DNA from 3 places in the Sphingopyxis sp. C-1 genome. Region 2 is predicted to be linked to each of the others. Evidence: predicted binding sites of a transcription regulator. Region 2 holds the regulator's gene; each other region holds the start of a gene.
The links. Region 2 encodes LexA, which represses DNA repair genes until DNA is damaged. Its sites were predicted from a motif close to GTTCCNCNCTTGTTCT; they were not measured.

Region 1 (3,254 bases), 480 kb from region 2:
GGAGCCGCTCGGGTCCATCGCCTTGGGTGACCCGGTAGCGTTTACGGCGCCAGATGAAGAGGCGCGGCGCATCGTCGGGGAGCAAGGCGACGACATCGACTGGTTCGGGCCGCGCTAGCATGCGCGACGGCCGCGGCCAGTCGCTCCAGCTCTCGCCTGTCTCGGGCGCGAGCGCGGGGAGGGCAGCAACCGAGCGCTCGGGCATCGCGCTCGGTCGCGGCGCCGCGCGCTGGAGCGCGCGCTGCCCGAAGCGATTGGCGAGCGTGTCGACCAGCGCGGGAAGATCGGGTCCGCGCCGTCCGATATTTTCGAGCGCGTCGGCCTGGCTCCCTGGCTGCCGCTCGGCGAGCGCGGCGACGAGGGTCATCGCCTCGATCCCGAGACCGGGATCGATGCTCTCGATCCGCGCGGCGAGCAGCTTCGCAAGATGCCGGGGATCGCGCGAGGGCGAGGCGGTTCCGACACGGGTGGCCTGCGTCTGCCCGTCGACGCGGTGGAAATAGCAGTCGAGGCGCCGCGCGCCCGTTCCCGCGCGGTTGAGCTGGCCCGCGATATCGTGCGCAAGGTCGCCGATCACCTGCGCCAAGGCGTCCGCCGTCGCGAGCGGCTCCATGAAGCCGCGCCTCGCCTGCGGCAGCTCTTCGGGGAAGAGCGGTTCGATCGGCTCCGGCAGCGTGCCGAGTGCCTGGTCGAGCCGGCGATGCAGTTCGCGCCCGAACCGTTTCGCGAGCGGACCGCGTGGGCTCCCGATCAGCTGCTCGATCCGCTCGAAGCCCAATTTGCGAAGGCCTTCGACATCGGCGGACGGCAGGCGGAGCGCTGAGACGGGTAGGAGCGCGATCGCCTTACGGTGCGCTCCGGGTTCAACCGTGACAGGCCGCCCGGCGGGGACATGGCGGGCGGCCGCATGCGCGCAGCCGGCCGTGTCCGCGACCGCAATTTGCAGGCTGAGACCGAAGGCCGCGACGCGGCGGTGAAGATCCTTGAGCAAGGCTCGCTCGCTGCTGAAGATGGCCGCGCAGCCCGTGATGTCGAGCCAGAGCCCGTCGGGCGGATCAGGCGCGACAACCGGCGAATAGCGTGCACCTGCCCAGAGGGCGAGGCGACGCAACCCGTCGAGATCAGCCTCGGGCTCGGCGTCGACGACATCCAGCTCGGGCGCGAAAGCCCGCGCTTTCGTGATCGTCATGCCTGTCTGGATGCCAAGCATTTGCGCCTCGCGGCACGTCGCCGCGACGATACGCCGGCCATGGTCGGGAATCGCGGTAACGAGCGGGCGGGGCGGGGCGCTGCCGTCAGGCTGCGGCTTGCGCATCTTCCTGCGCAGCCGGTCGGTCGACCAGTGCGGCAGGAAGAGCGATACGACCCGTCGCATCGCAGCCCTCCACGATCCAGTTGTAGGGATTGCCCCCGCGCGCGCGCTCGAGCGCGACGCGCCAGCGCGCGCGTCCGATCGCGGGGATGCCGAGATCCTCGGTCGGACTCGCGGTGATGCGCCAGCGGGTCAAAGCGGCGCTGCCTTCGGCAGGCTCGCCGGCCTTGCAGGCCCGGCGGAAGATGAAGGCGGGGACGCCCGAGGCTTCGGCGGCGAGCTGCAGCCGCTTCGACGCGGTGGTGCTGTACTTCTTGACCTCGCCGACGACCCCGGCGAGCCCCGGATGGCGGAGGCACTCCTCCATCGCGAGGAGGACGTTGGTGTCGCTGCCCGCTTCGACATGAATGAGCCGGTCGGGATGCAGTCCGGCTAGATGAAGCGCGGGGGCGAAGAGATCGCGCCAGCGCAGGCACCAGAAAACCGGGCCGTCGCTCCGCGCGAGGATGCCGGCGAGGAAGATCGTGGCGCTCGCATCGTCGGCCAGTTCGGGGCTGCCGGCGAGCTCGTGGAGCGCGCCCGTCGCGATTCCGCGCGCCGGGATTCGCGAGTCGAGATCATCGATCCCGAACGGAATGACGTCATGACGCGCGCCAACGCCTTCGATTTGCGCAATTTTGGCGCGAATATCTTCAAGAACGACGGACTGGCGCATAGGTGCGGATAACTCGGTAAGCTGGTCTTATGTTCCTTCTTTGTTCTCATTGCCCGCTGTTCGTCAAGGCGCGCTGCGGCGAAGCGGTGTCATCGCTGTGGATGAAAGACCGGAAAGCGAGGGTGCCGGGGGCGCCGCCGGCCGGAGGGAGGTACGAGCCGGCGGCGGGGCATACTGAAGGTTCGGGCCCTTGCGCCGGGATGCGGCAACGGAGCGCGGAGCGGGGCAATCGCGACGGCCGCGAGCCTGGCTTTCGCGTCCGGAGTCATGATTCCGCTGAGGCCCATTGTCTCCCGTTGCATGGGACCTTTCCCGCATTGGCTGCCTGATTGCGGGGCTCGGCTCGCCTAATGCCGTCAACCCCCTGCGGGGGTTCGCCCTCGCATGCGCTCGGTGACGGCGGCTCACGGCCCCTCCTTCTGGCGCCATCGGGGATGGTCCCCGAGCATCAAAGGAGACTGAACATGGGTACCACCATTGGAAATCTGACCCTCAAGGACGACGGAAGCTACGAGGGCACGCTCGCGACCTTGATGGTCACCGTGCCGATCGCGATCGTTCCGAACGGCCGCAAGATGAAGGAAAGCGAGCCTGTCATCAACACGAGCCGCAGGACTTATCACGTCGAGCTTCGCGCGACGCCATCGACCTATATGGCCGCTGTTTCGTGGCGCTATCCGCGGGACGAGCTGATCGCGCTTCGCGCCGCCGAAGCCGAGCGTGTGCGGGCCGCGCCGGTCGCCGGCGGGATCGACCTGCCGTCGCTCAACTTCGCGTATCGGATCAGCGGCGACAAGGTCGCATGGCGACCGTTGCGCGCGTTCGACGACGGCCGGCAGCTCTTCGTCGAGTTCGGCCCTTCGGTTGCGACCGGCGAAATGCCGCCGCTGTTTGCGGTCGGCGAGAAAGGGGCGGCCGAACTCCTGAATTACCGGGTCGATGGCCGCTTCATGATCGTCGACCGGCTGTTCGAACGCGGCGAGCTACGGCTCGGGGCAGGTAAGGCGGCGAAGAAGGTTCGCATCTCGCGCGACACGCCGGTCGAGCGAGGCCGCCCGTGAGCCGGCGCGAAGACGTGCCGGGGGATCCGCTCGATACGACGGAAGCGAGCCCCGCGGCTCCCGAAGCGGAGGCGGCGGCGATGGCGCCGCCCAGTCCCGACGGCTTTCGTCTCGAGGGCGAGCTGCCGAACGTGATGCGCTTGTCGCGAAAGACGCTCGCCGTGCT
Region 2 (3,254 bases):
GGCCCGACGGGGGTCGAGATGGAGGCGCTAACCGCCGCCTCGGTCGCGCTACTCACGCTCTACGACATGGCAAAGGCGCTCGACCGCGCGATGGTCCTCGGCGATATCCGCCTGCTCGAAAAGAGCGGGGGCCGCTCGGGCGACTGGCGCGCCGAATGAGCGCGCTGCTTCCCGTCGAGGAAGCGCAGGCCCGGCTGCTCGCGTTGCGCGCACCGCTTGGCGATGAAAATATCGCCTTTTCCGAGTCGCTTGGTCGCTATCTTTCGCGTGATGTGACGGCCCAGCGCGATCAGCCCGCCGCAGCGCTATCGGCGATGGACGGCTATGCGATCAGGTTCGGCGACCTTCCGGGTCCGTGGGCCGTCATCGGGGAAACCGCCGCGGGCGCTGCGCCCGACCAGGCGGTCGGGCCCGGCGAAGCGATGCGGATATTCACCGGCGCGATGGTTCCTGCCGGCGCCGACACGGTGATCGTTCAGGAAGATGTCGCGCGTGAAGGCGATACTCTGCGGCTGACCGGTGACGGCCCCGGCACGCGCGGGCGCCATATCCGGTCGCAAGCCGCCGATTTCGCAGCCGGCGACTGCCTGCTCCCCGCAGGTACCCGCCTGACCCCCGGCGCGATCGCTGCTGCGGCAATGAGCGGCGCGAGCGAACTCGCGGTGGGCCGGCGCGCGCGGGTCGCGATCCTCACCACCGGCGACGAACTCGTCCAGCCCGGACGCCCGTTGACACCAGGGCAGATCCCCGACAGCAACGGCGTGATGCTCGCGGCGATGCTGGCGGGCGAGGTCGAGGATATGGTTCTTCCGCATCACGTCCGCGACGACCGCGACACCCTTGCGAAGATTCTCAAGGAGTTGGCGCGACGTCACGACGTCATCGTGACCGTCGGCGGTGCGTCGGTTGGCGATCACGACCATGTACGCGGCGCGCTGGACGATGCCGGCGGGCAGCTCGATTTCTGGAAGATCGCGATGCGTCCCGGCAAGCCGCTGATCGCCGGAACGCTCGGCGACGCAATCCTGCTCGGCCTGCCGGGCAACCCCTCGTCGGCCTTCGTCACGGCTACGCTGTTCCTCTTGCCTCTCGTCCGCCACCTTGCGGGCGCGGGCGCGCCTCTGCCGCCTGTCCATCGGGCGCCGTTAGCCGCTCCCCTCGCCGAAGGCGGTACGCGCCGCGACTATCTTCGCGCGCGACTCGAAAGCGGTCGCCTGACGCCAATGATCGGGCAGGAGAGCGGCCGCACCCTGCCCCTTGCCTCGGCGAACGCGCTGCTGATCCGCGATATCGGCGCGCCCCCACGCAATGTGGGCGACATCGCGGATTATCTTGTCATCGCTTGACAAGTTCCGCTTTGTTCCACTATCGTTCTCAATATGTCCGGAATTGGCATCATGGAGAACGACCGATGTTGACCGCGAAGCAGCATGAACTGCTCCACTTCATCCAGGAACGCCTCGATTCGAGCGGCATCTCGCCCTCGTTCGAGGAGATGAAGGAGGCGCTGGGCCTCAAATCGAAATCGGGTATACATCGACTGATAAGCGCCTTGGAAGAAAGGGGATTTCTCCGCCGTCTTCCAAATCGCGCCCGCGCTCTCGAAGTGCTCAAGGTGCCCGAAGCCGCGAAACCTGTCGTGCGTAACGATCGCGACAATATCGTCCCGCTCCGCAAGCCAGCCCCGGCGCTCAAGCCGATCGCTGCGAACGACGTTATCGAGATCCCGCTCCACGGCAAGATTGCTGCAGGCGTCCCGATCGAGGCGTTCGAGGATCACAACAACCTTGCCGTTCCCGCCGCGCTGCTCGGCTCGGGCGAACATTATGCACTCGAAGTATCGGGCGACTCGATGGTCGAAGCGGGGATTTTCGACGGCGACTATGCGCTGATCCAGAAAGCGAGCACCGCGCGCGAAGGTGACATCGTCGTTGCGCTCGTCGACGGGCAGGATGCGACGCTCAAATATTTCCGCCGTGAGGGGCAGATGATCCGTCTCGACCCGGCGAACGCGGCCTATGAACCGCAGCGCTATCCCGCCGAACGCGTCATCGTTCAGGGCCGCCTGTCGGGACTGCTTCGTCGTTACCACTAAGCTGCTGCGGCAGCCGCCAGGGATGGCCGTCGCCCGCCTTAAGCGTGGCGACGGCTTCGGGTACCTTGCCGAGGTAGATTGCAAGGCCGCCGCTGGTAGCGAGACTGTCGCGATCGATTGTCATCCAGCGCCCGGCGCACTCGCGCGGTAACCAGCGGTCACTGATAACGATATCGGCCGCGGCGCAGGCATCGGCCATATCTGCACCCTCGATCCGGTCGCGCCCGCGCGAGGCGAGAATGACATGACGCGCGGCCCCCTGCCCCTGGCTCCAGCGGCAGAAATCGCGATTGCATTCGACATGATCGAGGTCGGCCAGGCTCGCGAGCGGCATATCGGTCCCTGCGGCTTCCGCCATCGTGTCGCGAATATAGTCGCCCGACCGGTCGCGCAGCAGCGCATAGCTGCCATCGGGCAGCGCCGCGGCAATATGGCGGCCGTCGCCGGTGACGAGCAGATCGGGGCGCGGCTGAAAGAGCAATGTCGCCGCGCCGATCGCGAGCGGAACGAAGCCTGCCCGGCGCCAGCCCGTTTGCCAGAGCAAAACCCACAGCCCGCCAAAGACCGCGAGCGCGAAACCCCAGGGCGGAAAGCTTGGCAAGGTAGCGACGGCCCCGGGTGCATCGCTGACAACATACGCGAGCCCGAGCAGAAGGCGCAGCGCCTGCTCAGTCACCCACCACAAGGGCGCGCCAAGCCCGATGCAATCGAACAGCAGCGCAAGCGCCTCGAACGGCATGATGACAAAGGTCGTGAGCGGAATAGCCACCACATTGGCCATGGCCCCATAAACCCCCGCCTTATGGAAATGAAACAACGCAATCGGCGCCAGCGCGACTTCGACGACCAGTCCGGTGACCAAGAGCCCCGCGACAGCGCGCAAGGTTCGAAAAGGCCACGGTTCATCGCGGCGTGCCAGAAATGCGCGCATCGGGCGGCTTTCATGCAGCGCAATGATCGCGGTGATAGCCGCGAAGCTCAGTTGAAAGCTTGGACCCGCAAGCGATTCGGGGCGCCAGACCAGCACGATCAGCGCGCCCGCCGCAACCAGTCGCAGCGTCAGCGCTTCGCGTCCCATCAGGAACGCCACGAGCACGAGCAAGGCGGCGATGAACGACCGCAGCGTCGGCACCTCCGCCCCTGCGAGCAATGTATAGCC
Region 3 (3,254 bases), 700 kb from region 2:
CCTGCGCAAAGGCTAGGAAAAAGCGCTGGTCGCCGGTCAGGCCGTCAATCACGGGCGCGGGCTTGCCCCCGAGCGAACGACGATAGGCGTCATAGGAGACCTCCAGCCCCGCCAGGTCGGCGATATTCTCGCCCATCGTCAGGTCCGGATTGATGAACGAGCCCGGGGCGGCTTCATAGGTCGCATATTGCGCGCCGAACGCCTTGGCCTGCGCATCAAATCGCGCTGCGTCCTCCGGCGTCCACCAATCGCGCACCGCGCCCTCGGCGTCGATCTTGCGCCCCTGATCGTCAAAGCCGTGGGTGATCTCATGACCGATCACTGCGCCGATCGCGCCATAATTGACCGCATCGTCGACGCTTTCGCTGAAATAGGGCGCCTGCAGGATGCCGGCCGGGAACACGATCTTATTCTCGAGGCCGCCGTTATAGGCGTTCACTTCCTGGGGGTTCATCGACCATTTCTTGCGGTCCACGGGTTTGTTCAGGTCCGACAGTGCATAGGCATATTCGAATGCCGCGCTGCGCTTCACATTGCCGTAAAGATCGGCGGGATCGATCTTCAGCTCTGAATAGTCGCGCCATTTGTCGGGATAACCGACCATCACGTCCATCTTCGCGAGCTTCGCCAGCGCCGCTTCCTTCGTCGCAGGTGCCATCCAGCTATTGTTCCGGATGCGGTCGCCCATCGCGAGCTTCAGGTTGGTGACCAGCACCTCCATCTTCGCCTTGGCGCTCGCGGGGAAATATTGCTTGGAATAGGTTTCGCCGACCAGTTCTCCAAGGCTGCCGTCGACAAGCGTCAGGCCGCGCTTCCAGCGCGGACGCAGTTCGCCGACCCCGCTCAGTGCCTTGGTATATTCAAACCGGCTGTCGACGAAGGCCTTCGACAGATAAGGCGCGGCATTGTCGGCGACGTGGAATTGCTGCCACAGCTTGATCGTGTCGAGCGGCGTCTTGGCATAGAGCGCGGCAATGTCCCGGATCGCGGTGTTTTCGTTGACGATGATGCGCTTTTGCGGCGCGATGCCGGATCCTTCGAACCAGGCCTTCCAGTCGAGCCCTGGCGCATATGCGGCAAGCTCGTCCGACGACATGGGGTTGTTGATCTTGCCGATGTCGCGGCGATCGGCGATTGCCCAGCTCACCTTGGCAATCTCGGTCTCGAACGCCATGATGTTGTCGGCGGCCTTTTCGGCGTCAGCATTGCCCGCCATCTTCATCGTCCGCGCGATATAGGCGCGGTACGCATCACGCTGCGCCTTGAAGCTATCGTTCAGATAATAGTCCCGCTCGGGAAGTCCCAGGCCACCCTGCCCCAGCCAGAGCACGTTGACGGTAGGATCAGCGGTGTCGGCATAGGGACCGCCGCCGACGATCGTCGCGCCGAATGTCCCCTGAGTGCCGCCCATGAAGCGCGCCATTTCGCTCTTGTCCTTGATCGCGGCAACTGCAGCGATATCGGCCAACAATGGCTTGGCGCCGAGCGCATCAACTCGCGCCTCGTCGAGGAAGCTCTGGTACAGCCCGCCGACCTGGCTTGTCGCGGGCGCGCCCGACACGACGGCGCGCAGTTGGCGCTGGGTCAGGTTGTACACGTCATAATCGACACCGGCGGAAGCCTGGTCGGACGGGATTTCGGTACGCGCGAACCAGCCGCCGTTGGCGTAGCGATCAAAATCGTCGCCGGGCTTCACCGACGGATCGCGCGCGTCCAGGTCGACGCCCCATTTGCCAAAGGTCAGCGCCTTGAGCGAGCCTTCGCCGGCGCCTGCCCCTTCGTCGGCCATAGCGACCAGCGATACGGGACGCTTCGCATCATGCGCGACCGTTGGGGTTGCCAGGCCGGCCGCAATCGCCAGCGTGGCGCCCCCCAATAACATCTTCTTCATTCTACGTCTCCTTGCTCCCCATCTCTGAACGTCAGAGACGCCCGCAGAGCAAATGGGTCAAGCGAGTGCATGACGTTTGGTCGAACTCTTTGGCATGTTGGTGGAAAGAGTACTGGCCGCGTCCCGCATTGCAGCGCGGCGCGGCGCACCCTATTTATGGATCAACCGCGCAAAACCGCACTTGCGCCCCTAGAACAAATCTGGAACATACCTCTCCCATGAGTCTCACCCACATTAAAGTGCGCGGCGCGCGCGAGCATAATCTCAAGGGCGTCGACGTCGACCTGCCGCGCGATGCGCTGGTCGTCATCACCGGCCTGTCGGGCAGCGGAAAATCGTCGCTCGCGTTCGACACCATCTATGCCGAGGGTCAACGGCGCTACGTCGAGAGCCTGTCGGCTTACGCCCGCCAGTTTCTTGAAATGATGCAAAAGCCCGACGTCGAACATATCGACGGCTTGTCGCCGGCCATCAGCATCGAGCAGAAGACGACGAGCCGGAACCCGCGTTCGACCGTCGCGACGGTCACCGAGATATACGACTATATGCGCCTCTTGTGGGCGCGCGTCGGCATTCCCTATTCGCCCGCGACGGGCGAGCCGATTTCGGCACAAACGGTCAGCCAGATGGTCGATCGCGTGATGGAATTGCCCGAGGGGACGCGCGCCTATTTGCTCGCGCCCGTCGTGCGCGGCCGCAAGGGCGAGTATAAGAAGGAACTCGCGCAGTGGCAGAAGGACGGCTTCACGCGCGTTCGGATCGATGGCGAGTTTTACGAGATCGGCGAGGCGCCGGCGCTCGACAAGAAGTACAAGCATGACATTGAAGTCGTCGTCGACCGGGTCGCCGTGCGCGAGGGTCTTGGCACGCGGCTCGCCGACAGCTTCGAGACTGCACTGAAGCTCGCGGAAGGGCTCGCCTATGTCGACCTTGCCGACGGCCCGGTCCCGGGGCGCGAGGAAGAGGATACCGGCGGCGCTATGAAGGGCGCAGGCATCCCGGCGAACCGGCTGATCTTCTCCGAGAAATTTGCCTGCCCAGTCTCGGGCTTTACGATCGCAGAGATCGAGCCACGGCTGTTCAGCTTCAACGCGCCGCAAGGCGCCTGCCCCGCATGCGACGGCCTTGGCGAGCGTCAGGAATTCGATCCCGACCTCGTCGTCCCGAACCATGCGCTGTCGCTGAAAAAGGGCGCAATCGTACCGTGGGCGAAATCGAACCCGCCCTCGCCCTATTATATGCAGGTGCTCGAAAGCCTGGGCAAAGCTTATGGTTTCGACCTCACGACGCCGTGGCAGGATCTGCCGGGCGAAGTGCAGCTCATCATCCTCTATGGCAGCGGGGGCAAACCCGTCGAGCTGAC

Region 1: a site for LexA is predicted at 2,059-2,074, ahead of SC1_RS07535 (ImuA family protein). Genes of this name have one in related genera too.
Region 3: a site for LexA is predicted at 2,083-2,098, ahead of uvrA (excinuclease ABC subunit UvrA). Genes of this name have one in related genera too.

What each region holds. Positions count from the first base shown of each region.
Region 1 is NZ_BBRO01000001.1:1,630,393-1,633,646, forward strand. It holds gene SC1_RS07530 (DUF6504 family protein) at 1-1,375, opposite strand, end outside; gene SC1_RS07535 (ImuA family protein) at 1,296-2,027, opposite strand; partial or broken gene SC1_RS22630 (DUF736 family protein) at 2,492-2,611, shown strand; partial or broken gene SC1_RS07540 (TrbG/VirB9 family P-type conjugative transfer protein) at 2,621-3,088, shown strand; gene SC1_RS07545 (TrbI/VirB10 family protein) at 3,085-3,254, shown strand, end outside.
Region 2 is NZ_BBRO01000001.1:2,111,496-2,114,749, forward strand. It holds gene moaC (cyclic pyranopterin monophosphate synthase MoaC) at 1-159, shown strand, start outside; gene glp (gephyrin-like molybdotransferase Glp) at 156-1,346, shown strand; gene lexA (transcriptional repressor LexA) at 1,412-2,095, shown strand; gene SC1_RS09955 (ComEC/Rec2 family competence protein) at 2,049-3,254, opposite strand, start outside.
Region 3 is NZ_BBRO01000001.1:1,413,162-1,416,415, reverse strand. It holds gene SC1_RS06475 (M13 family metallopeptidase) at 1-1,891, opposite strand, end outside; gene uvrA (excinuclease ABC subunit UvrA) at 2,110-3,254, shown strand, end outside.